DNA from 2 places in the Cohnella abietis genome. Region 2 is predicted to be linked to the other one. Evidence: predicted binding sites of a transcription regulator. Region 2 holds the regulator's gene; the other holds the start of a gene.

Region 1 (15,867 bases), 450 kb from region 2:
AATATCAGAAACATTTCTTAAATAGATAAAACCAAATACAATGGAGAGCAACACTAACGGTATGACGAGAAAAAACAGCCAATGCCATGACAACGAATCAATAATGAGCCCAGATAAGGTTGGACCGATTGCCGGACCAAACATCAGTACAAGACCAATCATCCCCATCGCCGCTCCACGGTTATTAGGTGGATACACGATAAGAATCGTGTTCATCATGACAGGAATTAACAATCCAGTTCCTGCTGCTTGTACGATTCTTCCAATTAACAAAAGCTCAAATGAACCAGAAAATCCACATGTAACCGTCCCAACAAGGAATAGAAGCATCGCGGATAAAAACATCTGTCTTGTCGTAAACCATTGCTGAAGCAATGCCGTCACTGGAACTAGTATGCCGATAACCAACAAATAGACGGTTGACAGCCATTGAATAGTTGAGGTTTCTACCCCAAACTCCTTCATTAAATCCGGAAATGCAATGCCGATTAGCGTTTCATTCAGAATCGCTACAAAAGCACCGATGATCAAAGCCACTATGATAGGGCCTCTCTTTATTGCGCTTAAATCTACTTTTGCTTGTGTACTTCCTCCTGCGATCACTTTGCTGTCCCCCCTATACGAAATATCTTGTTGTCCTTAACAAAGTATAGGTGAGGATGATTTACTATAAAAAGAGCTAATAATTTGTCGATTAACAATCAGAAATGTATAATACGGAAATACATAAACGATACAAGCCTATGAGGAGATAAACAATATGGAGCTTCAGCAGCTTAAATACTTTGCAGAAGTAGCCAATCACTTGCATTTCGGCCGAGCTGCTGAGCGTCTACATGCCTCTCAGCAATCGGTAAGCCATCAGATTGGCCAATTGGAGGGAGAGCTTGGCGTTCGATTATTCAAGCGAACGACGCGCAAGGTTGAATTGACTTTGGCAGGTGAGGCTTTGTTAGAGCAGGTTCACCTTGTATTCAAGCATTTGCAAAAAGGAGTGGATGAAGCGATCCGAGCAGAATGCGGAGGAAGAGGCCGGCTTACTATCGGTTATTTCGGCATTATGCTGTACAGTATTCTTCCGAGTGCTGTTCGCCTTTATCGCGAGCGTTATCCCGAAGTTGAGATCGTGTTACAAGAGTTGGATCCCCACCAGCTGGAGAATAAGCTACAGCAAGGGGAAATCGATATTGGCTTTTCCGTTTATTTGAACGATAAGCATAGTGAATTGAGTATGAATTGGCTTCCTTTCTCAACAGAGTCTATCGTCGTCGCTCTGCCCAAACAACATCACCTGTCTGGAAAAAAGGAGCTTATCTTGTCTGATTTGGCCAATGAGCCCTTTGTCATCCTAAACCGCAACAATTCGCCTGTTCTGTTCGACTATTTCGTCCTCTCGTGCCGACAAGCCGGCTTTAGTCCGCATATCGTACAAGAGGTCGCCAATGACCAGGCCGTAATCGGTCTCGTAGCTGCCGGAGTTGGAATTGCCCTCGTGGTCAGCTGCATGAGCAAGCTGTTCGCTAATGACATCACCTATATTCCGCTGATGGATTCGATGTTTACTATACAATTCGCTATTTGCCGACTTCGTAGCAATGAGGCTGCACAGGTTGAGAATTTTGCAGAAATCGTGAAAAGCTTTGCCTTACTAGCTGACTAAGAATGCCCCTCCGCAGAGTGATCTGTGAAGGGGCATCAATCATTAACATAATCATTTATTGCTATTATTTCTTTACAAACGTGTGCAGGTCAATTTGGGTTATTATGAAGATGCCCCCAGTAAGATCTGAGCTCTCAACCTTTACTTCATAAAAGAAATCGTCATTAAACTTGATTGTTGCTATGCCGAGAGTGTCTGATTTTTTAAAAACTTTAAGATATTCTATCTTTATTCCATCCTCCCTCTTGTATTCGTCTGGAACCAAGTTGGAAGCTTCAGTTGCAATGTACGACTCGGAATCTCCGAGCCATGGATGATGCCCTCCGTGATAAGAATGAATATTTTCTTGCGTTATGTGCGCAATTGCTCCCCTATGATATTGAGGAATCAGGCTTACATCTCCATTGTCATAATCCTTTAGATTGATCGAGTAGAGTTGTGTTACTATTTCTTCTTTTTTCACCTCGATTATGCTCGTTTCACTGTTGTCTTGTGATGCAGGAGCAATTGAACTATTCTCAGGCGTATTTCTTTTCCCGCAAGCAGTTAAAGCTGTGAACGAAAGACACAACATTAAAATTAATGTCACTTTAATCCTCAATTCAAAACATCCCCTGTTCAGTTAATTACGTTGTTACGAAACTAAAATCAACCGAATGATTGCTGTTTTAACCAACCCACTCTTTCCTATCTTGGTAAATAAACGAATTAAATGCAAAAATTGTTTCACATCCATTGCGTTATTTCGGCGCAGATGGCCGAATTCGCTTCTCTTAGTAGCCCTCAGTGCGTTATTTCGACGCAGGTAGCCGATTTCGCTTCTCTTAGTAGCCCTCAGTGCGTTATTCGAGCGCGGACGAGTTTTTGCGGCTCCCTTAGTAGCCCTCAGTGCGTTATTCGAGCGCGAACGAGTTTTTGCGGCTCCCTTAGTAGCCCTCAGTGCGTTATTCGGCCGCGGACGAGTTTTTGCGGCTTCCTTAGTAGCCCTCAGTGCGTTATTCGAGCGCGAACGAGTTTTTGCGGCTCCCTTAGTAGCCCTCAGTGCGTTATTCGACCGCGGACGAGTTTTTACGGCTCCCTTAGTAGCCCTCAGTGCGTTATTCGACCGAGGACGAGTTTTTGCGGCTCCCTTAGTAGCCCTCAGTGCGTTATTCGAGCGCGGACGAATTTTTGCGGCTCCCTTAGTAGCCCTCAGTGCGTTATTTCGACCGTGGACCAGTTTTTGCGGCTCCCTTAGTAGCCCTCAGTGCTTTATTTCTTCCCCATCCAGCCATGCTCGAATGCATAGCGAGCTAGCTGCACCCGATTTTCCAGATGAAGCTTTTGTAGAATGTTTTTCAAATGGTTTTTTACCGTATGCTCCGATATATCCAATCCTGAAGAAATATCACGATTTGACAGTCCCTTGGCAACAAGACCAAGGATCTCCCTTTCACGTGCGGTTAAAGGATCAGATCCTGTTGGAGGTTTATCGACTTGTGAGAATTCTTTAAGAATTCGAAAAGCCAGCTCCCTTGTCATGGGGGCTTCGTCTACAGCGATCGCTTTCAAATATTCGCGCCATGACTTGGGAGTCAAATTTTTCAACAAATACCCCTGAGCGCCTTTCTTAAGTGCCTCGAACAAATGAGCAATGTCATCCGAAACCGTAACCATCACTATTTTCACATAGGGGTACTTTTCTTTGACTTGTTTCGTTGCTTCCAGACCATCCATCCCAGGCATACGAATATCCATTAAAATCAAATCCGGCATCCATTGCTCCGTTAAAGCAAGAGCCTCCATCCCGCTTTTCCCTTCAGCCACAACTTCAAATACTGGATCTGCGCTGAGGATGGTGCGAATACCTTCCCTCGCCTGATCATTGTCATCGACGATAAGCACACGGAAACTCGACGTAATCACAGTTCGTCCCCCTTTTGAATCTATAACAAAGTCACGTCAACATACTCCATAATCACGTATAGTTACTCAATATGATCTAGCTCATACAGCCGCCGATACGCTTCATGATGACGTAGCAGTTCAGTATGCGTTCCCCGCATACTCACAGCACCTTTATTCATAAAAATGATCTCATCCATTTGCTCTACACCAAGCAAATGATGCGTAACCCAGATAAGCGTTTTTCCTTTCAGCACACGAAATATCGTCTCCAGTAGCTTGGCTTCAGTAATCGGATCCAAACCAACAGCCGGCTCATCAAGCACAACAATGGGAAGGTTCTGCAGAAGGACACGCGCCAGCGCAATACGCTGTCGCTCTCCGCCTGAGAACCGTCGGCCTGCTTCCTCCATACGAGTATCGTAGCCGCCCGACAGTGATTCAATCATCGCATGCAATCCCACCTGTTCTGCCGCATAACGGACTTCCTCATCGGAGGCTTCGCTTCTTCCGAGCCTTATATTGTTCGCTACCGTTGTATTGAATAAATAGGGCTTCTGGTTCAATACCGAAAAAAGAGCGGTGTTCTCTTGAATAGACTGGCCATTGACCGTCACCTGCCCTTGATCCGGCTGCAGCTCGCCCAAAATTAAGTGCAGTAGCGTGGACTTTCCAGCGCCGCTTCTACCGAGTACTGCGAGCTTGCCTCCCTGCGGAACATGCAAGGAAAGATTATGAACGGCCGGATTCAGGGCCCCAGGATAACTAAAATTAACGGAATCCATCTTTAAATCGATGGGGGGCTTCTCTAGCATTAGCGCAGCAGCTTCCAAACACTGACTCGAAGCTGCTTGCTGCGGTTCCACAATATCCCCGATCTCATTGAGCCTTTCAATGGAATCCTCGTAATCCGGTATTCTGTTCATTACCTCTGTTACGCGGACGATCGACTCCATTAGTGGAAAAGCTACCAGCCCAAGCGCCGCAATCCAGGTAACGTCGATTCTACCTTGATCTGCAAGCCCTCCGGCCCAAATCACCAGCATAACGACTGCTCCTCCTGTAGCACAGCGCGAGAACCATTGCATACGCCACTCTCTGCGGCGCAGCTTTTTTTCGATTTGCGCGGTCACAGCCTGCTGTTGTCGATAATTTTCTAACCATTTTCCGAGCCGACCGCTTAGCACCCAATCCTCCAAGCCGAAGATCGCATCCGTTAGCTCTTGATAATGGCTTTTCTTCAGTAGTTTGAAGTGACGTCTCCTTGAAGCAGAAATCCGTAAAGATATGATCGGGACGACAAATAGCCAAAATCCTGCATAGAGCGCCATCAACCCGGCAAACGTAGCATCTATTCTTACTAATAGAGTAATACTTAACGCATAAACAAACAGCGCAGACACGGCAGGCAATACGATCCGAAGGTACACGTTCTGTAATTGTTCGATATCCTCGGCTACAAGCCCCAGCAGATCCCCACTTCGAAACCGGCTTCTCAGCCACAGCGCTTGAGGCTCAAGCTGGCGATATAATCTTGCACGCATCGTCGACAAAATCCGCAGAACGGCGTGATGCCCAACCAATCGTTCTGCATACTGCAAGGCAGCTTTTCCGAATCCGAACGCCCGTACAAGCACGATCGGGACATAGACCATCAGCACATTTTCCGGTCGTAACGCGGATCGAGAGATCAAATAGCCAGATGTGAACAGCAGCGCAGCCGCACTTAACACAGCAGCTATCCCTAGCAATGCTGCAGCTCCGAGAAGCCCGGCATACTTCCTGCAGTAGGGCGCAATCCAACCTTTATTCCTCGTATCCAGCATAATTGCCTCCCCTTCCCCCGCTGCCTGCCATTAAAAGCTCATTGTATACGCCTTTTTGAGCAACAAGCTCCTCATGCGTCCCGACCTCCACAAGACAGCCCTCGTGCAGAACCCAAATGACATCCATTTCCTTCATCCAATGCAACCGATGGGTCGCCAAAAATACTCTCTTGTCGCGCCAGATCGACTGTATCGTTTGCTTTAATTCCCATTCCGTCTCAATATCGAGATGTGCGGTTGGCTCGTCCAGTAGCATAATCGGCCGTTTGCCTAGAAGCGCACGAGCTAAAGCGACTCGCTGAGCTTGTCCGCCACTAAGCGCCCGACCTCCTTCTCCTATCCTTTCAAAGATGCCATGCGGAAGGTCCCTTACAACCTCGCTTAATCCTGCCATTTCAATAGCCAGAACTGCCTCCGCCTCCGTAGCATCCGGTTCATAAAACCGGACATTTTCCAACAGAGTCGAACTAAAAAGATACGGATGCTGCGGAATATACGCGATCTGCTGCTGAATTTTTGTTTGATTACTTTCTTCTATTCGTACGGCATCGAGGTTAAGTTCGCCCCTGTCGGGTCTAATAAATCCGCCCAGTACACCAAGCAACGTCGATTTCCCTGCTCCGCTTGCGCCAACAATGCCGATAAGGTTATGATGCGGTTTGAGTTGCACCGATATATTTTTGAGCAACTGTTTCCCATCCTCGCCATTCACCTGCACACGGGACAATTCTATAGGTACTAAGCGAATATCAGAGCCTATCTCCGAACACTTATAACTCTCCGTTTCCTGAGACTCAGGAACTGGTTGTTCACTGCTTACCTTACGAATTGTGTCCCACGCCTCCTTCCCATCAAGGGAAGCATGATAGTCAGTCCCAAGCATCCTTACGGGAAGAAAATATTCTGGTGCTAGAAGTAAAACAACCAACGCAGCCTCCAGCCCAATCCCGCCGTTAATTAGCCGAAGCCCTAAGCCAACTGCCACAGATGCTATGGATAGCATGCTGAACATATCGAGTGAGAGAGAAGACAAGAATGCGACCCGCAACGTGCGCATTGTAGAGATGCGGTAACGATCTGCAACCTGCTCCACCGTTTTCCCATGCGCACGGCTACGCCCTAGAAATTTCAGCGTTTCCAGTCCGCGCAAGGAATCCACAAAATGCTGCGAAAGCATACGGTAGGATTGCCACTGCTTGTCCGCCTTTTTTCTGGCTGCCAAGCCAAGTAGAATAAAAAAACCGATCAGTACAGGCATAGCAACGGTCAAAATCAACCCTGATACAACGTCAAGACAATACACGACGACTAGGAGAATTAATGTGACGAACAGCATATCCAATGTTCGAGGAATTGACAGTTCAAGATAGCTGCGAAATCGGTCGATGCCTTCCAGAGCCAGCGTAACTAGCTTTCCGCTTCCTTCCTTAGCAGCAAAGGTCGGTCCACGTTCGAACAGTTGTTCCACCAGTAGCTGCCTTGCCGATATGCTTTCTGTTTCTGCGAAACGACCGGCAATTTTGCGCTGCAACCAAACTACGGTATGTCTCGCTCCAAATGCTAGTAAGAACAAGGCAAGGAAATCGTAAGATTGATGGACAGCCTTTCCTTCGAATAACAAGGCAATAGCCCGGGCCAGCAATACCGCCTGTAAAGCAATCAGCACTCCCTGAAGGAGAGACATCCCGCTCAGTAGCAGCATAGCGGGACGGAATCCCTTTAGTTGAAACCAGTTTTTGTCCATCAGTATTCCAGATGATCCTTGTTAGTAATTCGTTTATGAAAGATAAAATAGCTCCATGCCTGGTAGGCCAGTACGAACGGCAGTAGCGCTGCTGCAACTACCGTCATGACTTTGAGCGTATATTCGCTTGAAGCAGCATTCTGAATCGTTAAAGCATAAGCACTTTGAATCGAGCTCACCATCAATCTCGGAGCCAAGCCAACGAACATCGATACAAAGGTGAGAACAATAAGCGAGCCTGTCATGCCGAAAGCCCATCCTTCCCTGCCTTTTCTGAGAAAGATAGCAGCCAGCACACAAACAATCGAACCGAGGATGACCAAAGGAAGAAGCATATTGCCACGATGCTCGAATAGGTCCGTTACTACAAATGTCCATCCTGTAAATAAAGCCAGGAGTCCCGCTACGATGGGTAAAAGCCTTTCAGCCCATCTCCGAGCTTGCACGCGCATTTCTCCTTCGACCCTCAGGGTGATAAAGGTGAACCCATGTAGCAAACAAAGCCCTACCAAGGTCACACCTCCTGCAATCGAATAACCATTTACAATATCAGTAAAGCCAGCTGTCATCTCCATATCGGGTCCGATTGGGACACCTTTGATCATGCTGGCAAACAATAAGCCAAACAACAATGGAGGCACGGCGCTCCCGATCACAATAGCCGCATCCCACATTTTCCGCCAGCTTTGCTTATCCACTTTACCCCGGAATTCAAAGGCCACTCCACGAAAAATGAGGGCTAGTAATAGGAAGGTAAGCAGGACATAGTATCCGCTAAACAAGGTCGCATACCAATGCGGGAATGCGGCGAACATCGCACCTGCCGCTGTAATAAGCCATACCTCATTAGCATCCCAGAATGGACCAATCGAATTGATCAGGATTCGCTTCTCCCCATCGCTCCGCGGGAGTAAAAGGGTAGCCATGCCTACGCCAAAATCAAACCCTTCCAGAAAGAAAAAACCGGTGAACAATACTGCAATCAGCACAAACCACAGTTCATTTAAGGGCAATGGAATCATCTCCTTGATCGAACGGATCGTCTTTATCCCGCTCTTGATGTTCTTCAATCGTACCTTTACGGGCAACACGAGCGAATAAATATGCTGTCAGGCAGAGCAGTAGAAGATAGACCGTTGTGAACGAAATGACTGAAAACAACAGCTGCCCTGAAGACACATTCAGAGATACGGAATCCTCCGTACGCAGCAAACCAAATACCGTCCATGGCTGTCGTCCCACTTCCGTCATCACCCATCCTGCCGTATTGCCGATGAACGGCAGAGCAATGGCTGCAAACATAAGTCGCATAAACAGCTTGTTCGGATTTCCGAGCTTTCGACGGATTGCCAAATATGCACCGTACAGCCCCAACACAATCATCATACTTCCGCTTGCGATCATAATGCGGAAGCTCCAAAATGTCGTCCGTACAGGTGGAATGTAGTTGCCCGGTCCATATGTCTGCTCGTATTCTGCCTGCAAATCCTTCATACCAGGCACAGCTCCCGAAAACTTGCTATAAGATAAGAAGCTTAGAATATATGGAATCTTTAATTCATAGCTGTTGGTCTGATCCTCAGGATTAATTGAGGCAATTACCGTCCATGCAGCTGGATCATCGCTTGTTTCCCATAAACCTTCACTAGCCGCCATCTTCATCGGCTGCGTTTCCACCAAGTACTGCGCCTGCCCATGCCCAAACTGCGCAATTGCAAGCGAGGAAATTAGCGCAACCGTTATACCGATCTTGAAGGAGGAAGTGAAAAATGCGACTTCCTGCTTACGCACCAGCTTCCATGCACTGATTCCTGTGACCAGAAAAGCACCTGTTGCAAATGCTGCAAACAATGTATGTGGAAATTCCCATAGCAGCTGCCCATTCGTAAGCAATGCCATAATATCCGTCATCTCGGCCCGACCGTTATTGATTACATATCCAACAGGTCGCTGCATGAACGAGTTGGCTGCCAGAATCCAGAGGGCAGACAGCATCGTACCGATAGATACTAGCCACATACACGCGAGATGCACCCTTTTCGACAATCGTTCCCAACCGAAGACCCATAAACCAATAAAAGTAGATTCTAGGAAAAAAGCCAGCAGCGCTTCAATAGCCAATGGTGCTCCAAACACATCTCCGACAAATCTGGAGAAATCGGACCAGTTCATTCCGAATTGAAATTCCTGTAAAATGCCGGTTACGATTCCTACAGCAAAATTAATAAGGAGAAAATTCCCCCAGAACCTCGCCATTTTTTTGTACAGCTCATTCTTTTTAACTACATACAAGGTTTCCATAATGGCAATAAGCAGCGATAAACCAATCGAAATAGGAACAAATACAAAGTGTAAAACGGTGGTAAGAGCAAATTGGAGTCTGGCCAAATCAACAATATCCATTGCGTTATCCCTTCTTTCTTAATGTGAAATTAATCACATTCATGCCATTATTATATCTAAGTCCCTTTCGGGAATAATGACTCCAACGAGTCATTAACGTGTCCGATCCGTGGCATACGAATGACAACTATGTGAATGTGATTTCTACGGGTCTGACTCTTAAGAGCTATAGCGAGTGGAATTATCCCTTGTTAATATGGAGGATGAAATTAATTGTGAGGAGGAACAACATGTCGAAGTGGATGATGTCCGGATTGGTTGCCTGTGCGTGTATATTTGGAGTCTATTTATTGTTGACAGGATTGCCAGACAAGGAAGAGCAGGCTAAAGAAGGCACTGCATTTACCGTTCCAGAGCGAGCAGTGGATGCCGCGACTTCCGAACAGATTTATCAAAGCATGTGTATTTCATGCCACGGAGCCGAATTGCAAGGCGCAATCGGACCTGAGCTAGCCCACATCGGGTCATCTCTGACGAAAGAGCAGCTTTTCAAAACGATTAAAAATGGTAGAAGAGGAATGCCTTCTTTTGAGAAACGTCTATCTGAGGATGAGCTTATTACAGTCACAACCTGGCTAGCATCTCATCAATAACGTCCTACCAAGGAAATGGATTCAGGAGGTGCCCTTCACTGAGCACAAAATTAAAGAGCTATTTTTTTCCATTACTGCTGTCTGTCCTTATGTTAGTGCTAATTGTTTATTTCTTGTACAGCTCAAAGGATAGAGAAACCGCGTTACCAGTAGTACAGTCTGCACCTGAATTTGCATTAACGAATTTGGACGGCCAGCAGGTGAACGCAAGCGATAACAAGGGCAAAATCGTTCTGATGGAGTTTATGTTTACAAGCTGTCCCGATATCTGTCCTCTAACGACGTATAAAATGGTGCAGCTTCAGGAGCAATTAAAGGAGCAAGGTTTGTTTGGGAATGAAGTACAGTTCGTCGCAATCACCTTCGATCCTAAGCAGGATACACCTGAAATGTTGAAGAAGTACGCGGATAGGATGAAAATGGATATGTCCGGCTGGCATGTGCTTCGGGGAGAAGAAGAAGCGACGAAGGAGATTGCCAAGCAATACGGTGTTATGGTTCAAAATATGGGCGATGGTCAATTCGTACATACCGTTACTTCGCTTAATTTGATTGATTCTGAGCAAAAAGTGCGCAAAGTTTACAGTATGGGCGATGAAATGAACAATGAAGTGATCATGGCTGATATTGTTTCCCTTCTCTCAGAAAAGAAAAACGAAAACTCATAAGAGACAAGTAAAAAAACCTCCAAACCCACTAAGAAAATGGATGTTTGGAGGTTTAATTTTCACTCAAGCAGGAAATCACAAAGATCTAACAAACTGAACATATTCTTCAGCACTTACGCCAACTTCTTCAACTGATGGATTATGCTCCGCTCCATAGAATGCATAGAACGGTCTATAGTCTGCTTCAATATAATGGCAAGTCACTTCAAAAGGACGTAATATCTCCTCTAAAGTGTACTTATATTTGCCCGTGGAAGAAAAATCTTCGGATTTAATGCCAGCAGAAACAGCAAAACTGATTTTCTTATCCTTTAGCTTGTCTCCACCCTTACCGAAAGCCCATCCACTTAAAAATACATCGTCTAACCATTTCTTAAGAAACGGTGGGGAATTAAACCAGAAAATGGGGAACTGTAAAATTAAATGATCATGAGCATCGACCAGCTCTTGTTCCCTCTTAACATCGATCTTTTCATCAGGATATTCTTTATATAACTCATGAACCGTAAACTCTTCCGGATACTTCCTCAGCTCTTCCAACCATCTTTTGTGAATAAATGAACTTTCTATAGTTGGATGTGCAGCAACGATTAATGTTTTCATGGAATCAACCACTCTCTTTATCTATTTTTCTTCTGAGATCGAGTATATATTACAAACTTTAATTAAGTAAGTACGCACATTTAGGTAAGTAATGAACGTATAAGAGAGTGTTATTGATGATATGAGAATAAAAAAAGCGACCTGCTCGGGGTCGCATAGGTGAGTCAATATAAATAAAAGGTTACTTAAACGCGAGGACTGGACGATTATTTTCTCCCCACTGACACATCATATCGAGTACAGGGACAAGGGAGCGTCCCCTTTCAGACAATGAATATTCCACCTTGGGAGGAATTTGCGGATACTCCTCACGGTGAATGATACCGTCAGCTTCAAGTTCTTTGAGCATAATGCTTAACGTTTTGAATGAAATCGTTCCTATACATCTTTTGAGCTCATTGTGCCGCATAACTTTATGTTCCGCTAACCAATAAATAATAACTATTTTATATTTACCACCTATTAGTGATAAAGTGTATCCAAAGCCTGTGTTTTTAAGATTCAGGTCAGTTGTAACGCAATTCTCGGTGTTCACAAGTACACTCCCTTTTTGGTAAGTATATGAAGTAAATGCGCATAATTTACATATGATTAATTGAATTCTACAATCCAACAGCTGAGAAGTAAAGCGAACAGCCTAGTTTGGAGATAGGTAGCGTAGAGATTGCAATTACATATAAAAAACTCGCAAACTGCCACGAGAGCAAATTTACGAGCTTTTATCTGTACGTTTGCATATTTGAAATGTACAATCGTTACTATAGAATCTTGTAAGCCAGATGCGCTTAGGCAATAGGAAGGTGTAAATATGACTCTAAAATCTCGAGAGCTAATGATCGAAGGTGCCGTAAAGCTCCTCGGCCAACGAGGGGTGCATGCCGCCTCATTTACTGAAATTATGAAAGCCACTGGAGCACCTAGAGGTTCAATCTACCACCACTTTCCTGAAGGTAAAGATCAGCTTGTCAAAGAAGCAGTTGAACTAGCTGGAAAACGTGCTATAAGCTTTCTAAACACCCTTGAAGGTCAACCCGCTGAAATCGTCGCTGAGAAGTTCATCTCGCTATGGAGAATGCTGTTAAGTCACTCTAATTTTGAAATGGGCTGCTCTGTGCTTGCGGTGACTGTAGAATCGGACTCGTCAGACTTGTTGGAACAAGCCGCAGCTGTGTTCCAGCAATGGAGTGACCATTTAACCGCACTGCTTAATGCTGGTGGTCTGGACCTAGCAAAAGCAAAGGGGCTAGCGAATGTCATTATCGCTTCCTGCGAGGGCGCAGTAGCCATCAGTCGAGCGCAAAAATCGTTCGATACGTTCGATATGGTAGCGGAGCAATTACTTATAATGATAAAGAGCGTATCTAACCCACATCAGGAAACCAAATAATGTAGGTCTCTCCTGCTCTAAAAGAAACATAGCCTGTAATCTCTACAGTTCCATAAAGGAACACGCAGTTTTACAGGCCACGATATTTTATTTGAATCCCTTACTCCTTTATGGCTTCTTGTGCCGCCTTAGCAGCGGCTGCACGAGCGGCCAGCGCACTAAATTCTTCAACCCCAAAAGCGGTTCCCTGCAATCCCCACCCACCTTCGGAAGCTTCGGTAAGTATGACCCAGGTACGCTTGAAAAGCGTCTCATCACCAGAAATCCGCGCGACAATTTCTGTCGCTTCCTTCGTAATTTGCTTCTGTCCCTCCCGATTAAGTGCACCAGGTGGTGTAATAATTTGTATTCGTACATTATTCGCTGAGTTTGTACTTCCAGTATGAATGTCCGTTGCTTTAAGCCGATGAATAAAAACTGCTGTATTGTCCAGATGAAATGGACTAGGTGAAGCAACGCCTTCTGCCCTAAGAACGGCATGAGCCAAAGCTGTTCCTAATTCCTTTTCTGCATCTGCAGGGAAGAGATTTTCTGGTGTGTACACATCGATCATTGGCATAGTTAATTCTCCTTTTTCTGAACACAATTATGATGACCGTCATAATCATATATTATGACGGTCGTCATAGTCAATGAGCAAAAAAAATCTAATCCGGGTTAGGATTAGATTTTTCCATTATTCAAAGAAAGCTTTAACATACTCCATATTATGGCCTCCGCCCTAAGCTGAATGAAAGTCTTAGATTTTCTAACACTTTATTCAACTGTTGAGGAGGTGTGCCATTTATTCATCAAAACGTTGATGAAATATCAACACATTAAGTGCCCCACTTAAAGAACCTCAACGGAATGAATTCGAATGTTTCATTTTTTTCAACAAAATTAGTTAAGGGCAAGCACTTTCTTCAACATACCTAATATAATGCTTTGAGATAAATTAAAACTTTGGAGGTGTTGAGTATTATGGCATCATGGCTTATTATTGCAGCTTTAACATTTTCATCGAGCATTGATAATTTGGGTGTAGGATTGTCTTATGGCATACGTAATATCCGCATCAGTCATTATTCAAACATGTTGATTTCGGTAATTTGTGTTCTCTTCAGCGTGTGCGGTATCTATTTCGGGATGTGGATTTCCAAAATACTACCTGGGATATTTCCCGTGGTACTTAGTGCCTTCATCTTGGTCATTATTGGTCTTCGTATTATTTTGTTGGCCGTTCCACGAAAAAACCAGGCGCAAGGAATCGCCATGTCAGACCAGGTTATAAGTATTAGTTTGCTTGAGTCCATTGTTCTAGGAGTCGCTCTTTCGGCAAATGCTTTAACGAATGGAATTGGAGCAGGTCTGCTTGGATTTTCGCCACTCTTATTATCCGTATTAGCTGCAATAGGTAGCTTTGTAACGGTTTGGGCTGGTGTTGTCTTTGGAGCAAAAATGAGTCATATCCGCATCGGAAAATTCAATGTTGGACAATTTGGAACACTTATCAGTGGAGTATTGTTATTGCTGGTTGCTTACTTGGCGTTTGTAGACTGAGTAGCCACATCGTTAATCGCCTGAATGTACAAAGAAACCTCATCTCTTAAATGGTTGCTCGACACTTCCATTTAACAAAGAGAGGTTTCTTTTTGTATTTTTACTAACCGTAATCGATGAGAAAAAGAGGGGAAGTATCTCCTGTAGGAGCGAAGCGTTTGTCTTTGAGATCGTGAAATTTCCTTGTTACGAGTTTACCCATTCAGATTTCACGATCTCAACCCGGGGTCCCCGTAAAGTAATCGGAATTGACTACAAAGCTTATCTTCACTTTACGGGGTGGAGCAAACAACCGTAAGGAGATACTTCCCCGCAAAAACTATAATCGATAGACATAGCAAGAACTAGTCAGTCACAGTAATTTCTCCCACCATGCTCGGATGGGTGGAGCAATAATACGTGTAAGTTCCCGTTTCCTTAAAGGTATAAGAAAATTCGGCATTAGGAAGGATGTTGGGACTATTGAATTTGTCCTCAAGATCGTAAACCGTATGGATTTGTGTATCCTTATTCACCCATTTGACAGTTTGCCCCTTCTTGATCGTCAGCTTCGTAGGCATGAAAGAGGTGGTGATATTGACGGTCAACGGATCGGAGTTCGTTGGCTGATCCACACTGTCCGTACCGCTGTTCTCGCTGTTCCCGTTGGTCTCACCGCCCGAGGTTCCCCCCTCGGTATGAGATTGGTGTGACGGCGCTGGTGCAGCACTCATCGCCCCCGTAAAGATGATCTCTCCCGTCTTGCTATCCTTACTGAGCTTTGCTCCTAATTGGTCGGCAATAAAACGGAGAGGCACCATTGTTGTTCCCTTGATCTCCTTGGGAGGAGCGAGCAAGGAAACAAGTCTGCCGTTCACTTTAGCCTGGCTGCTGTTCACCCATAACTGAATCGTCGTTTTATCCGTTGCATAAATAATCGACTTCTCCTTTGGCAGCCATTTCACCTCTGCACCTAACATCTCCCCGATAAACCGGGCGGGAATATAGGTTGTTCCTTTCAACACGACAGGCGAATGAGGTAGCTGCATGGACTCGCCGTTCACCGTTACCGAATTACGACCCGCTTTCAAACGAATGGTCATCAGCATAGGCGAAGAATCAGGCGTATTTTCCTTGACATCGATCATCGTGTGTAAACCACCAGGATATGTGCCGTTATTCGTATTGTCCACGATATTATGGCTGTGGAAAGGGAACATCCCCGACTGATCGAAGGTAACGAGAAGGTCATACCTCTCGCCGGGCCCGATCAATACGGTATCTTTCGTCACTGGCTCAGGCAGCGGCCTGCCATCTGAAGCAATGATCTGAAAGTGATAGCCATGCATATGAAAGCTGTGCGGCTCGTACCCCGAATTGATCAACCGAACGAGGACTGTCTCTCCGACTACTCCATCAATATAGCTCGTGGGGTCTTTTTCTGTATCCGGGTAAGCTTTACCGTTGATCGTCCAGTATTTAGGGCGGAAATCCGTCCTGTCATACGGCTTTCCTTCCTCTACCGCTTTATGCCATACAGGATCGATTTCGTTTACCACTAACACATAGTCTTTATCA
Region 2 (15,867 bases):
CTGAGGGCTACTTAGGTCCCCACACTCGGCAGCTTTTTCACATTTAACGCACTGAGGGCTACTTAGGTCCACTCATTCAGCCGTTTTCTCACATTTAACGCACTGAGGGCTACTTAGGTCCGTGCATCCAGCCACTTTTTCACATTTAACGCACTGAGGGCTACTTAGGTCCCCACATTCGGCTGCTTTCTCGCATTAGACGCACTCACATGTCACATGAGGCGGCCGCTTAAGATACTTCACCTGAGATCGACCGCCGTCATATAGCGTCACAACGCGCTGGGAACCTCCCTGCGGCGCGACAGCTTAGCGTCCGGCTCGAAACTTCTGACCGTGTAGGCGCGCCTCATCGACGTTGCTAACGCGGTTACGGCTCCACTCTAACAGGATGCGGTCAATATAGCGGAAATGTAGCTTGCCTGCGAATACCGACTCCTTAAGAGCAAAGCGAATGAGTTCATCGGGATAATTATCCTGGTCTAGCCAACCGTTAATTGTCTCATATTCCATCGGTGTCAGCGGACGACCGAATTCTTGCTCGAACAATAGAAACAGATTATGTGTCCCTGAATGAGCTGTAATTGGAGTATGAGTAGCCTTAGACGGCTCCTGCTGCCTCTGTTGTTCATTAATATAAGTATGATCTTCCCTATCCCTGTTACCGCTTCTAATGGGCAGCTCGCCCGCAGCCAGCAGCTCACCCATCTTCTGGAACAGTCCTGATAAATTATATTTTTCCGATTGAACGCCAGTTAGAGGCTCATACACCTCATCAATCGTAATAAAGCCTTGCTTCATTAGCTTCTGTACCGATTGCCCTACGATCGCAGGTGAGGAGCCTATTCTCTCCTGCAGTTGTTCAATGGTCGGAAACTCATTCTGCTCCAGCTGTCTGAAAGCAATAAGATGAAGCAGCAGCATGCCATCCGTATCATTGAGCTTGAGCGATCGATAAGTTCGAAGCAAAGCATAAGGAATACTGACTGAACCGTCCATATAAGCTTCGGTCATTCCGCGTGCCAGTGAATTTCGGTCATTCATCGCTTGCATTCACCTGCCTTCTATTCATTAGAAATGGATTCAACAGCAGCAGGTTGATTAAGCACTAGCTGATAAGTATCCCTTGCTATTAGCAATTCCTCATTCGTTGGTACAACTAAGACACTTAATTTAGAGCCTTTAGTCGTAATTCGCCTTGGTTCAGATGAACGCACTTCATTACGCTCTTCATCCAGCTCAACTCCAAAGAAGGTCAATCCTTGACATACCTCTTTCCTAAGCTGCGCTGAATTCTCGCCAACGCCGGCTGTAAACACAATTGCGTCGACACCGTCCATAGCCGCCACGTAAGCTCCGATATATTTTCGAATCCGATAAGCATACATCTCGAAAGCCAGCTTTGCTGCCTCATTACCGTCGTTCATAGCTTCAACGATCTCACGCATATCGCTGCTTATACCCGACACTGCCAGCAAACCGCTATGCTTATTAAGCATCGAATTTACTTCATTCAAGGTCAAATCCTCTTTATTAATTGTATAAGGAACGATAGCCGGGTCCAAATCACCACTCCGCGTTCCCATCATCAAGCCTTCAAGCGGAGTCATCCCCATACTCGTATCGTAGGATTTGCCTTCTAAAATTGCCGCGCAGCTGGCCCCATTACCAATATGACAAATAATTAGCTTGAGCTTGTTCATAGGTCGTTCCAGGAACTCGGCAGTTCTCTTGCTAACATAATCGTATGAGGTTCCGTGGAAGCCATAACGACGAATCTTATGCTTCCGATACAGCACCGTAGGAATTGCATACAAATAAGACTTCGGCGGCATAGTCTGGTGAAAAGCCGTATCAAAAACAACCGCTTGCGGAACGTCAGGCAAATTGATTTCTACAGCCATAATACCCATCATGTGAGCAGGGTTGTGCAATGGAGCAAGATCAAAAAGCTTACGGATTTCCAGCTTGACGCTCTGATCAATAAGCACTGACTCACTAAACGATTCTCCTCCGTGAACTACCCGATGGCCAACAGCTTGGATATCATTAATATTCGTCAACACTCCATATTGACGATGTGTAAGCATATCAAGAACCTTCTTGATTGCGGTTGTATGATCCAGAATTTCGCTCACTTCTCGCATTTCCGGTTCATGATCAACCTCGTGGGTTAAGATCGAAGAGTCCATACCGATTCTTTCTACTCGGCCTTTGGCTAACACTTCTTCCTTTTCCATGTTATACAGATGATATTTAAGCGAGGAGCTTCCAGAATTAATTACGAGTACATTCATCTGATTCTCTCACCATCCTTGTCGTACTTAAAGAAGCCTATTCCAGTTTTGATGCCTAACTGACCGGCACGAACCTTTTTCTTCAGCAAAAATGAAGGGCGGTATTTCAGCTCCCCATATTCACGGAACATACGTTCAAGAGCAGCTAACACAGAATCTAAGCCGAAGCGATCAGCCATTTCCAAAGGACCACGCTCGAACTGGTAGCCAAGACTCATCGCAGTGTCGATGTCCTCGGAAGAAGCAACGCCCTCTTCTAACAAGTGCAGAGCCTCATTAATGAGCAGGCAAATAAGTCTCGTTGTAACGAATCCTGGTGATTCGTAAACCATAACACCCTTCTTCGACAGAATTTCATCAACGAAGGCTTTTGTTCTATTAAAAGTATCATCCGACGTTTGCAAACCACGAATGATCTCGACAACATCAATTCTAAAGGCCGGATATACAAAATGCATTCCAATAACGCGTTCGGGGTTACGAATAGCACCCGCCAGCTCAGTCAAACTCAATGTTGATGTATTACTTGCCAGAACTGAGTTATCTGATAGGATTCCGTCTAATTGACTGAAAACCTCCAATTTGCTATCTAAATCCTCACTAATCGTTTCAATAACAAGCTCGCAATCCGCCAAATGCTGCAGGGAGCTTGCCATATGTATCCGATTAAGCGTTAATTTCTTCTCAGCAGCTGTTATCGCCCAGCGTTCCATCTGGCGATCGAGACTAAGCTCAAGCATTTCTTTAGCTTGCTGCAGCTTTTCAGGTGTTTTCTCAACCAAGTATACATCCAAGCCTTTAACGGCAAGCATTTCTGCTATGCTTTGCCCCATCGTTCCCGCACCTACAACTCCGATAATTCTAAACATAACTACGGTCCCTCCATATGATGTCCAAACGACACTACAGTATTAAGATGAAGTAATCATCCATAAAAAATGAATAAGACGAGATTACCCTTCCCTATAACGTGATTTCTCACCCTACAGAGATATTATTGGGTACTCTCATCTTATCATAATTCCGTCTATTCTGTTGGTTTGGGAAACCATTTGGTAAATAGCTGCTTCCAGCTTTCAACGTATCTTTCATCGACTGCCCAATTTACCATAACAACTGACTCGTTCGTATCAATCGGTACTGAAACAGATAGCTCCTGCATTTCCGCTCCCTTTAATTGATAAGGATACAGGGTAATACGTCGGTCAGCTACAATAGCAATTAGATCTTCGGCTGGTGACGTGTAGGCATCGATCGCATTACGGTCTAGCTTCAGTACCTGTTTCCCTGTAATTGATAATGTATCTGGTCCAGTTGCTTGCTCCGTGAGAGCCACAGATAGTGTAGGCCAATTTAGTAATTCGGATGCATTATTGACAATAGATTGAGAATTAGGCTGCTTCCCTACCCACTTATAGGAATCTCGAACCATTGCCCATTCCTCACTGCCCTTAATCACTTCTGTAGTTCCAAGGGCATTAGCGATTGTAATATGGTTATTTTGCAATGATTCGGGATCATTCATACGAACCGAGGGATCCAGAGCAGTAACTTCATTTACCCATGCCTTCGTATGATCGACTACATACCCATATCCATCGGAATTCGTCGTTTGCAAAATGGATAAGTAATGGTTTCCAGCAAAGAGAAGCTTCTCTGTTCTTCTAAGTGGAGCAGTTATCTCAATGCTTGCCTCTCTCTTCTTCACTTTATCCGCTCGAGTAGCCTCGATTGTTTGTACACCCTCGCCAGCACTGTCCATTACAGTGTCAACTTTCCAGAAATGAGTCTTATAGGGCATATAAATTCCGGAACCACTTCTAATAAACGTAAGCTTATTATTTTCCGGTGCTATTATTATCGTTCGATAGCTGCTTAGTGCTCCTTGATCGCTATCCTTCCTTAGACCGATTACAACGGCCGAATGAGGATTAGGATTGATCTCCCGTTCAATGACCGGTTGTGAGCTTGATGAGGCTTGCTCTAAGGGGAGAGTCAATTCACCACGCTTATTAGAGCTTAAGCTATTCCAGCCCCATAAGCCTGACACAATGACTACGATCAACAGGAATGAAGCACTGAGGACACTCCACCTCACAAACCAAGGGCGAACCGACTTCTTCTTAGGATTGTCCAGATAATGATTTATCTTTCGTCGCAATTCCTCGTCGAATCCATTCTTAGTTAGTGGGCTACGCGCCAGCTGCTCAAATAATTCCTTATCATCCACTAGCTGTTAGCCTCCTTGATCTTCGTTAGCTTCTGCCTAGCATGAAACATTCTTGATTTAACTGTCCCTTCTGTCACATCTAGTACTTGTGCAATCTCCTTCAGTGACAGCTGATTATGAGCGTATAGGATAATAACTTCTCTGTATTTCTTTGGAAGCTCTAATACCATCTTCCAAATCTCATTGACCGCCTCTGAGTCCGCAACGTCATGCTCGACAGAATGGCGCTCTCCGTAATCCTCAACAACATCAGATAAGGTTACCTTACGGAAAAAGGCAGATCGTTGATAATCAATTGCTGTATTTCGCGTTATCGTTAGGAGCCAGGTTTTTACTGAAGCATCCCTGCGAAAAGCGTGCATATTGCGAAAAACCTTAATGAATACCTCTTGCGTAATGTCATCAGCCAAATCCCATTTGCGTGTAATGCTATAGGCGTAGTTCCAAACATCCTTCCCGTAAGCCGTCATTAATTCGTTCAACAAGCCTTTGGTATCATCTGTTTCAACCATATATTTAAGAAAATCGAAATTACGTTGGGAATCCAATCTTGCCACCTCTATTCCGTTAGACGATTCAAATGTATATTAGGTTCAATGCTACCATATTTTTTGTTTATTTTCCTTCTTAAACACCGTTCTAAATCTTAAAGATACCTTAAGAATGTAACACATATTTTATATAAATTAACTAAATTTTTGCATAAAAAAATAACCACATCCCCAGACTTATTGTCTCGGAAATGTGGTTATGGTCACTTAGATATTTCCTGATCATGCTGCTTTCTCACTTAGAATATCCCGAAGTTGCTTCCCAGATAAGGTTTCTTCTTTGATCAAGTGACCGAGCAATTGCATGAATTTATCCTTATGAATGTCTAACAATTCACGTGTCTTGCTAGTGAGCTCATCCAGAATTTTCGTATTCTCCTTCGACCACTGTTCCTGAGTCAACGCTTGCGGATGGATAATCCCTAGCGTAGACATCCCCGACTCAATCATCGTTCTTACGATACTCGTTGCTTGGTCAAAATCCCCACGAGACCCTGTGCTGCGCCCGCCGTAAAAAATCTCCTCAGCAACTGCGCCGCCTAGTGCAATCATAATCTGTTCTTCTAGAACCTTTAGCGTATAGAGATAGCGATCCTCCTGCGGATGATGACGAACATATCCCAGAGCCTGTCCACGCGGAGTGAGCGATACCTGAGCAACACTCTTAGGACGCACATTCTCGGCTACGATCGCATGACCTAGCTCATGAATAGCTACTCTCTCACGTTCTTCGCGAGTCGTTTCTCTGTCCATTCTTTCACCCATCATAACTTTGTCAATCGCTTGGGTAAGATGAACGGTCATCAGCTTATCTGACTCCTCACGCATTGCATAGATCGCTGCTTCGTTCATGACGCTTTCCAGCTGTGCTCCAGAAAAACCAAAGGTTTCTTCCGCTACCTTGCCGAGCGACACTTCTTCATCCATCGGTTTATTACGTGCGTGCAGCTTCAGAATGTGCTCCCTACCCGTCTTATCCGGAAGATCTACCTGAATCTGGCGATCGAATCTACCTGGGCGAAGTAAAGCAGGATCAAGCAATTCTTTACGGTTCGTCGCAGCAATCAGAAGTACACGAATACTTTCTTCCCCCTGAACACCATCCATCTCGGTAAGCAATTGATTAAGGGTTTGATCATATTCTCTATGCTGCCCGCCGTCTCTTTTGCCACCAATGCCATCAATCTCATCAATAAACACAATTGCACTATCTCTCTTCAGCTTAATCGCTTGCTGGCGAGCTTCCTTGAACAAATCGCGGATTCTTCCAGCACCGACCCCAACATACATCTCGACAAACTCACTCCCCGATGCCGCAATAAATGCGGAACGAGTATGATTGGCTGCAGCTTTAGCAAGTAAAGTTTTGCCTGTCCCTGGAGGACCCGTCAACAGGATACCCTTGAGAGGACGAATACCGAGCTGTTGTATCTTGTCACGATTGACTAGAAAATCCAATGCCTCCGTCAGCTCTCGTTTCGGCTGGTCCTGACCACCAATATCCTCGAAGGTTAGAAATTCAGGCTTCCGTGCGGTTACCTTCTTACCAGCTGTCCCCATCGCTAGACCACCTTTGGATCTAGACAATACGATGACTGCTGCGAACATTAATAAACCCATAACCATAATAGCTGGAGATATACCAACGTATAGCAAGAAAATAAACAAAACTACTGCAGTACCTATACCGATCTCTTTTCCAAAGGAGCTTAGCTTACGCATTAGACCACACCCCTAACATCGCAGGCTGGCGAGGTAAAATAACGTATTTCGCCGCGTTACCATCCCTCATTGAAATATAGACATTCGTTTCATCCATATCTGTGTGTACGGTAATTCCTGCAAATTGCTCGGATAAGCTCTCCATCGTATTTCTAATGCCTGAGTATTTATGGTTTTCCATCGCTTCAGCAACATCGAACAAGGCGTAGCTCCATGCTTTTTCAAGCCGCACACTTTCCTTATCCGTTGCAGTCGCCGCTAATTCCAGCTTTTTGCTTCCAATCTCACTCGCTCCATCTTTTTTTATTAGACGATATACTTCTCCAAGATCAGCATCTGGAGCCAGTTTAACTTTCACTGTAACAAGTCCATTGGACATCTCGACCTTAGCAGTTTCTACACCAGCAACTGAATTGGCAACCTTGTCTAAAGGCTTCTCAACGCCATAATGTCTGTAAGCAAACCATCCTCCGAACAGAATGACGGCCGCTAATGCCACAGTTATTGTAATAGGTATTATTCGTATTTTCATTATGCTAAACCCCTCCTACAAATAGTTATCTGTTTAGTTAGGATTGAATGTTTCAATGAGGTACAGCTAATAGTATATCAGGATTTGATATACTAATCGTTAGATGATCAATGGTAAAACAACAAAAAAACGCCTATTTAGGCGCTGTCGGGAAAATCTCAACAACCATTATTACGCACTTCGCAGCTCTTGTTCTCCATGAGGTCGAACCGTGCCACAGCTATAAGCGGTCTATCAAGATTCTTCTATTTTTACGAGCCCTGCTGCTTTCCGGACTTACTGAGTGAACTACACATACCTGTCTGCCAACACATATGTGTAGTTCACTCAGTAAGTTAAATTTGGAGGACTAACGTCAAACGGCTCATACTTTCCATTCGATATAAAAAAGCAGCCCATAAGTTCATCACTTATGGGCCAGCCGTTATTATGTCTATTTAGCTTAATGCAGCGGAATGTTTATGTTTTGCTTACTAACTCGAGAGAACATAGGTTTTAAGCTTTGATCCTGTTTTGAAGGAGTAAAAATCAATCGATTGATGCCGCTGATTGTTCTGCTCTGCCTCATTCCAGTAACGAATTTCCCACACAGGCCCGTTCTGAAACCAACCCGGAATGATGCGAATCGGCATTAATCCATTGTGCTCCTGCGAGAACTTTGCAATCATCTGCTGCTCAGACATGTTGTCGCTGACCTTTTCTTTAATGGTCTCAGCCTCGCGCTCCCATACCATCCATTCCTGCTCCTCAGCATCTTTTCCATTTACAACCCATACCGTCTCATCCCAAGTGTGAATTACCGCATTGGAGACTTCGACTAGCCCTGCTTGCTCTTTGGCGATTCGTATGGCGTTGTTCTCGGCATTACGATGATCAGTATCCGCGGAACGAACGTACAGAACGAAGGTAACGATAACAAAAACAACAAAACCAGCCAATATGACTAGCCATCTTCTAAGCGAAAGAGACGGTAATCTCCGTTTACCCTCACTGCGGCTCAGATTCATCCCCGAAGCCTCTGGAAACAACGTTCCGCTTCAGCGAGAATCTTCTCTTCATCGAGAGTGAGTAGCTGACCATTTTTCAACAATTGTTTGCCATTGACCCACACATGACTTACGTCCGACCCTCTAGCTGCATAAGCCAAATGTGAAACATAATCTGTGTGTGGAACAAAATGCGGCTTGCTGATGGAAAGAGCAATGAAATCTGCCTTGAGCCCCACCTTAAGCTGGCCCACGATTCCTTCTAAACCAATGGAACGAGCCCCGTATACGGTTCCCATCCGTAATGCCTCAGCCGCTGGAACAACTGTCGGATCCCCACTGACGCCTTTGTGCAGCAAAGCAGCCATAGATATTTCTTGGAACAGATCCAGATTGTTGTTACTAGCTGCACTGTCCGTACCGAGTGATACAGTCACTCCTGCCTTCATTAAATCAGGCACTCGCGCGATCCCGCTTGCAAGCTTCAAGTTGCTTACCGGGTTATGGGAGACAGCAACATTACGTTCCGCTAGCAACGCAATTTCCTCATCATTTAGATGAACGGCGTGAGCAACTAGAGTAGGACGACTAAACATACCTAAACGGTCCAAATGCTCAACCGGACGGTAGCCATAGTCTCTAACATTCTGCTCAACCTCAGCTATCGTTTCGGACATATGAGTGTGCATTGGCAAATTAAGCTCATGCGCTGCTTCTACGAATTTGACAATATAGTCGGGTGGACATGTGTAAGGAGCATGAGGTGAGATCATAACGCTAATACGTCCGTCAGCTGCGCCATGCCAGTCCTTGGCGAACTGAATAGCGTCCGCTAGCTTTGCCTTCTGGACGTCCTCAGGACATAAGCCAATTACACCACGGGTTAAGCTAGCCCGCATACCCGATTGCTCGACCACCTCGCCGACACGTTGCATATGGTCATACATATCTACAAATGTGGTGGTACCACTTTTGATCATTTCCGCCGCAGCAAGAGCTGAACCCCAATATACGTCGTCACCCGTAAATTTAGCTTCTGTTGGCCACATATGATTTTGCAGCCAATCCTGTAAAGCAAGATCGTCCGCAAGTCCGCGAAGCAAAGACATTGCAGCATGGCCGTGCGTATTAACAAGCCCAGGCATGAACAGTAGTCCCTTGCCGTCCATAATCTCAGTAGCACGAGATTTCTCTTGCTCAGGAGCGCTTCCTTCTCCAAGACCAGCAATAAGATCGCCCTCTATTGCCATCCAACCCTCGAATTGGGGCAGCTGTGCATCCATTGTTACGAATGTACCATTATTAATAAGTAAGCGCGTCATTGGCTTTCCTCTCCATTCAAAGAACCATTAATATGATCCATATAATAAGCCAAGCTAAGTAGCTCTGCAGTAAAATCAGCATGGTGAATTCTCACTCCAGGAATTGACTTCAGAACGACTGGAGCGAAGTTCAGTATCCCTCGGATACCCGCTGCCACGAATTGATCGGCTACATTCTGAGCCTCTGCAGAAGGAACCGTTATGATGCCAACTGATATATCATGTTGTTTAACTGCAGCCGATAGCTCCTGCATAGGCTGCACGGTTAATTGATTGATAAGTGTTCCCTTCTTGCTCTCATCAGCATCAAAAACAGATACAATTTTCATATTATCTTTAATGTACATATTATAGTTGCACAATGCACGACCCAAATTACCTGTCCCCACCAAAGCAACATGCATCATTTTGTCTAGCTTAAGAATTTGGCGAATCTTTTCTATTAAATAATCGACATTGTAGCCAACGCCTTTGCGTCCGAACTCTCCAAAGTAGGCTAAGTCCTTACGTATTTGTGCAGGATTTAGATCAAGCTTCTCCCCCAAATCCTGCGAGGATACTGTCTGGATGCGACTAGCACTCAGCTCGTTAAGAAATCTTAGATAGACAGGAAGTCGTCTTACGACTGCCTCGGATATTTTGTTCGGTTTCATGACAACTCTCCCTCTTCACCATCGACAATCGGATTAAGCCATGAGCTTACACGGGCAGCCATCGCCGCTGTCGGCAAATGTTCCATCTTGGGACCAGGTAAGGAATACAAGAAATATTTACCGTAATTCGTTTCTATTACTCTTGTATCATATAATATGACGATGCCTTTATCAGAAGCCGTTCTTACTAGTCGGCCAAAGCCTTGCTTAAAGCGTATAACTGCCTGAGGAAGTGATAGCTTCATGAAAGGATTTTTATTCTCAGCTTGGAGCTTCTCTGATTTGGCTTCTGCGACCGGGTGGTTCGGAGGCTGGAAGGGCAAGCGGACAATTGCAAGACAAGTCAGCGCATCTCCTGGCAAATCAATTCCTTCCCAGAAGCTACTCGTTCCTAGCAACACCGATGCTGGCTGCTTAATGAATTGCTGTGTCAAGCGGCTACGGCTGCCACTGTCCATTCCTTGTCCTAACACTTGAATCCCGCTTGACTCTAGTCGCTCCTTCAGAGGCCCATACACGGTTTTAAGCATACGATGGGAGGTAAAGAGCACAAGCATACGCCCTCCCACTGTTCGGGCCATTTCCTGAAGCGAATCGACTAACGCATTGATGAAGGTTGTTTCTCCATCGCGTCCTTTAATCGCAGGAAAATCTCTAGGGATAAGAACTAACGCCTGCTCGCGATATTTGAAAGGGGATGGAAGTAATGCCGTCTTTAATCTCCCATCCTTCTCAGCCGCATCTAGCCCAAGCTGCTCAGTGACGTAACGGAAAGACTTATCAATCGTAAGTGTAGCTGATGTCATAATGACGCTTGCTTTGCGATCGAATACACCTTCTTTAAGGAGCACGCTTACATCCGCTGGCACTCCATATATCCATACCGATCTCCCGCGATACTGAGAATGCCCCTCTACCCAATAAACGAACTCAGGCTTGCCAAGCGAGACAAAAGATTGTGTATCTGCTCGCACATTGGCCAAGTCTTTCAGCACTCCGCTTAGGTCGGTTAGCATCCCTTGCAAGCTAAGCTCATCCGCATCTTCCCGAATTTCAATCGTTAATTTCTCTAGAGGCCGGATAAAATCGGAAAGTAGCTGGATCACATTGTTCCCATCTACGGACAAGCTCTCCCACTGTGAAGGCAGCTCCGATGGCTTCAGCCTATAGGTATAATTGCCTGTTTCATCTGTAGAGGCCTGACTAGCGAGCAAATTAAACAAAGCATCCATCCATCGCTCCCATGCATCACGTATTTCATGAATTTTGGGCACGATTACCTCTAGCTTTTCTGTCCAAGCCGATGAATTGCCCGTTCCTAATGATGAAACAGTGCTAATTAACTGAGGCAATAAACCAGTACGTGCATCTTTCCAGATACGTTGAAGAGGAATAGCTAGCGTTGAATGCCCTGTTTTCTGTCCGAGATGATGGCTTGCAACCTCTTCCAGATGATGCGCTTCATCTACAATCAGTCTATCATATGCGGGTAAAAGCCGATGCTCAGCGCGTATGTCAGTGAACACCAGAGCATGATTCGTAATAATAAGATCTGCTTTACCGGCTTCGTTCCGTGCTCGATGATAGAAGCAGCGACGGAACCAAGGACAGGCACGATTCAGACAAGATGCTGCATCACTGGATACTGCATCCCATTCCTCCTTGTTCCGAGTACCGATATTGAGCTCTTCAGATTCCCCTCTTTCCGTTTCTCCAAGCCATACCGTCATTCCCCCTCGAGTAATGGCATCCTCGCGACCTAGTGCATGCTCTGGAATTTGCTGACGGCTCTCAAATTTCCTCAAGCATAAGTAGTTACTACGACCCTTGAATACCGCTGCGCGAAAAGGCATAGGAAGAACCTGCTGAAGCAAAGGCAAATCTCGTTCACGAAGCTGCTCCTGAAGCTGAATTGTATGAGTAGTGACTACGACTTTTTTGTCTTCCTTTAACCCATAATATAGTGAAGGCAACAAATAGCCTAGTGATTTCCCCGTTCCTGTTCCCGCTTCCACCAATAAATGAGAGTCCTGCTCTAATGCTCCAACAACCTCCTGGAACATAATCTCCTGACCTTCCCTTGATTCATATCCGGGAAACAGCTGCTTGAGATTATTCTGAACGATAGCTAGATATTCGTCGAATGACATATCCTTCAACAGCTTAGATGCATCCGTTGTATCTTCGCTCCGATTTGTAAGTGCATCCTCGCTCCAGTCGCCCACATTCATCGCGAATTGACGGAAGTGATGAACCCCTTCCTCTTGAATGAATGGCTGCGTTTCACGCCAAACAGCTACGTCAGCAATTAGCCAGCCTAGATCATTGCTTTCCTGATCGAACATAGCTCTAAGCCGCTGCAAAGTAAATAATGGCAACGTCCTGAGCTTGTTCAAGCACAGCAGGAATAGCTCTGCGGTTGCAACAGCATCACTGTCAGCCTGATGAGGGCGATCATGACTAATATTAAGGGTTTGTGTAAGTGATGATAATGAATAAGATGGCTGGGTGGGATACAGAAGGCGAGTAAGCTCCACTGTATCAATCATTCGTCCTGCGAATGGCAAATAGCCGCTCCGATCTAGGGCGGCTTGCAAGAAGGAAGCATCGAACTCTACGTTGTGCCCTACAAGTACAGCATCCTGAAGGAAAGGGACAACCTCATTAAGCATATCTTCAAGCTCATTAGCATTGATGACATCCTCATTGGTGATCCCCGTTAAACGCGTTATCTCAGGCGGTACCGGCCTGCTTGGACGCACATAGCTAGCATACGTTGAACAAACGGTACCCGCCTCATCAATTAGCGCGAGCCCCGTTTGTATAATTTCATCTTTATCGGACGACATGCCCGTTGTTTCAAAATCGAGCACGGCAAATTTCATTGCTGACTTCCTTTCCTTCCGGCAACCAGAACCGTATATATAACGGGCGATATCTAGACCTGAACTAAGCTTTGCAGCTCAGCACTTCCGAATTGAAGCTGCAGCTGTCCACTTCCCTGCTGGATCGATTCCAAATTCAACTGAGGATCAGTGAAGGAGGGATCGACTTCCAACGCTTTGAGAAAATAATGCTGAGCTTGATCAATATGGGCATAAATAGCTTGAATGCAGCCTAATGCATTATAAGCGATCGCTTGTAGTCTGGTCTCTTCCGATGTGGACACAATTAATTGGAAATGCCTTTGCGCTTCATTCCATTGTCTCATATGCATCCGAGACATCCCAAGAAATAATCGTACGCAAGTAAATTCAGGATATTCGGCTACCGCTTCCTCTAATTGCTCAGAAGCCTGCTTAAACATCTGCAGCTTAAAGTAACCTTGTCCTTTAATAAATGAGCCTACAAGCTTCTGTGGCGCTTTAGCCTCGGTCACGGCAGGCTGCTGCTGAAGATCCCTAAACATCCCCATCTTGTCTTCAAACTGTAGCCATGACTCAATAATATCATCACTTAGCGTTTTGAGCATGTCCCATTGCTGCTGTAGCATCTTTTTTTCATCACCGGAAGAGGTCGGAAATCGGAGTATAAGATCATCTAATACATCATTCATTGTCGCAAACAATTGTCGAATCATATTGTCCCCCCTTGTCGCAAGTGAAACTGTACTGCTCATTCTGCGTTCCAAGGAGGTGTTTCATACGTATTACAAAACGGTCGAATGCGGCTCTTCCGCCAATAATTTAACAACATGATTATTTTCATCCATGATTGCAACCTTCGGGTGATGCTGGCGAGCTTCTTCGTCAGAAAATAAACCATAATTGATAATAATGACCTGATCTCCCGGCTGCACAAGTCTGGCTGCTGCACCGTTTAGGCAAATGACACCAGACCCTCTTGGCCCTGGTATTGCATAGGTTTCAAAACGGGCCCCATTATTATTATTAACGATCTGAACCTTCTCATCAGGTAAAATATCAACCAGTTCAAGCAAGTCCTGGTCAATCGTTACACTTCCGACATAATTCAAATTCGCTTCCGTCACTGTTGCACGGTGTATTTTGGATTTCATCATTTGGCGAAACATAAACCTTCACCTACCTCCACTGGATTTAGCAGCCTATTATCGATAAGACGAGTTTTACCGAAATATACAGCTACAGCAATCAACAAATCATTGTTATTTTCATTAAGTGGTCGATCTTTATTAAGCTGACTCAAATTAGGATACGTGAGAACATCCACATAATCAATCTTAGCGAGCGGCGCTTTGCTAATTTCAGCCTTAAGTTTCGCAATTAGCTCAGACGCAGAAATTCCTGCCTGAATCCAATCTGTCGAAGCAGAAAGTGATTGAGATAAAATAAGTGCTTGGCTTCTTTGGTCCTCATCAAGATATACGTTACGGGAGCTGAGAGCCAGCCCATCCTCTTCACGTAAAATCGGACATGGAACAATTTCTACTGGTATATTAAGGTCTTGCGTCATCTGAGAAATAACAGCAAGCTGCTGGGCATCCTTCAAACCGAAATAAGCACGGTCAGGCTGCACGATGTTAAATAGCTTGGTAACAACTATAGCTACACCATCGAAGTGACCCGGTCGGCTTGCACCGCATAACCTCTCGGTAATTTCGCTGACGCTAATATGTGTTAATGCTTGGTTTGGATACATTTCACTTAAAGCAGGAATAAATATGATATTCGTGCCAGCTGTAGCAGCAACCTTAATGTCCCGCTCCTCATCTCGAGGATATTTATCCAAATCTTCATTAGGTCCAAATTGTAGCGGATTAACGAAAATACTTAGCACGGTTAGACCATTATCAGAAGCAGACTGACGTAAAAGGCTGGCATGCCCTTCATGTAGGTAGCCCATCGTTGGAACGAATCCTACCGATCGATTATCTTCGCTAAGCTTCCTGAATTCGGCAATCGCTTGCCGCAATTCGACAATCGTTCGGATAATCTTAGGTGTCATTTCCCTTCTCCTCCGTACAGCTTAGATGAAATGCTCTGGTTAGATGATTGCTCTAGAGGGAACGAGTGCTTCTCCTCTGGGAAAGCTTTTGTCCTTACCTCATCCACATACTCCGTAATTGCACTCCGAATCGTATCCCCAATATTCGCGTAGCTTTTAACCATTTTCTTATCCCGGATGCCAGAGCCATAACGAAGTATATCATGGTATACGAGCACTTGACCGTCACAGCCGCGACCTGCACCAATTCCAATTGTAGGGATACTAATCGAATGCGTCACAGCAGCCGCCAGCTCCTCTGTAACGAGCTCAAGAACAACACCGAATGCACCAGCCTGCTCTAACGCCTTAGCGTCTGACAATAGCTTCTCGGCCTCTGAGGAGGTTTTACCTTGAACCCTGTACCCCCCAATCTGATGAACAGACTGCGGAGTAAGTCCAATATGTCCAATAACGGGAATACCTGCTGAGGTCAACAATCTAATTTCATCAGCTAGCTCAGCGCCACCCTCTAGCTTTACCGCGTGGGCACCGCCCTCCTGCATAATTCTAGCTGCATTGCGGAGCGTTGCTTCCGGACCAAGCCGATAGGTTGCGAAGGGCATGTCCGTCACAATCATTGTGCCAGGTGCGCCACGCACTACAGCACGA

What was found. Region 2 encodes Rex, which represses fermentation and respiration genes when NADH is low (regulators of the CRP and FNR family bind a similar motif). Its sites were predicted from a motif close to TTGTGAAATATTTCACAA; they were not measured.
Region 1: a site for Rex is predicted at 9,539-9,556, ahead of KCTCHS21_RS10905 (cytochrome ubiquinol oxidase subunit I). Genes of this name have one in related genera too.

What each region holds. Positions count from the first base shown of each region.
Region 1 is NZ_AP019400.1:2,587,822-2,603,688, reverse strand. Features, by position in the region: gene KCTCHS21_RS10940 (MDR family MFS transporter) at 1-558, opposite strand, end outside; gene KCTCHS21_RS10935 (LysR family transcriptional regulator) at 761-1,660, shown strand; gene KCTCHS21_RS10930 (hypothetical protein) at 1,725-2,261, opposite strand; gene KCTCHS21_RS10925 (response regulator) at 2,912-3,562, opposite strand; gene cydC (thiol reductant ABC exporter subunit CydC) at 3,628-5,370, opposite strand; gene cydD (thiol reductant ABC exporter subunit CydD) at 5,351-7,114, opposite strand; gene cydB (cytochrome d ubiquinol oxidase subunit II) at 7,114-8,127, opposite strand; gene KCTCHS21_RS10905 (cytochrome ubiquinol oxidase subunit I) at 8,114-9,517, opposite strand; gene KCTCHS21_RS10900 (c-type cytochrome) at 9,748-10,110, shown strand; gene KCTCHS21_RS10895 (SCO family protein) at 10,200-10,778, shown strand; gene KCTCHS21_RS10890 (NAD(P)H-dependent oxidoreductase) at 10,854-11,381, opposite strand; gene KCTCHS21_RS10885 (winged helix-turn-helix transcriptional regulator) at 11,563-11,916, opposite strand; gene KCTCHS21_RS10880 (TetR/AcrR family transcriptional regulator) at 12,190-12,768, shown strand; gene KCTCHS21_RS10875 (tautomerase family protein) at 12,869-13,327, opposite strand; gene KCTCHS21_RS10870 (manganese efflux pump) at 13,732-14,310, shown strand; gene KCTCHS21_RS10865 (stalk domain-containing protein) at 14,655-15,867, opposite strand, start outside.
Region 2 is NZ_AP019400.1:3,039,045-3,054,911, reverse strand. Features, by position in the region: gene KCTCHS21_RS13060 (DnaD domain protein) at 307-1,041, opposite strand; gene KCTCHS21_RS13055 (acetate kinase) at 1,062-2,294, opposite strand; gene KCTCHS21_RS13050 (3-hydroxyacyl-CoA dehydrogenase family protein) at 2,291-3,163, opposite strand; gene KCTCHS21_RS13045 (hypothetical protein) at 3,322-4,524, opposite strand; gene KCTCHS21_RS13040 (RNA polymerase sigma factor) at 4,524-5,081, opposite strand; gene KCTCHS21_RS13035 (AAA family ATPase) at 5,298-6,797, opposite strand; gene KCTCHS21_RS13030 (hypothetical protein) at 6,790-7,329, opposite strand; gene KCTCHS21_RS13025 (cell wall elongation regulator TseB-like domain-containing protein) at 7,803-8,336, opposite strand; gene KCTCHS21_RS13020 (amidohydrolase) at 8,333-9,637, opposite strand; gene KCTCHS21_RS13015 (redox-sensing transcriptional repressor Rex) at 9,634-10,290, opposite strand; gene dinG (ATP-dependent DNA helicase DinG) at 10,287-13,175, opposite strand; gene KCTCHS21_RS13005 (hypothetical protein) at 13,229-13,870, opposite strand; gene panD (aspartate 1-decarboxylase) at 13,940-14,323, opposite strand; gene panC (pantoate--beta-alanine ligase) at 14,308-15,216, opposite strand; gene panB (3-methyl-2-oxobutanoate hydroxymethyltransferase) at 15,213-15,867, opposite strand, start outside.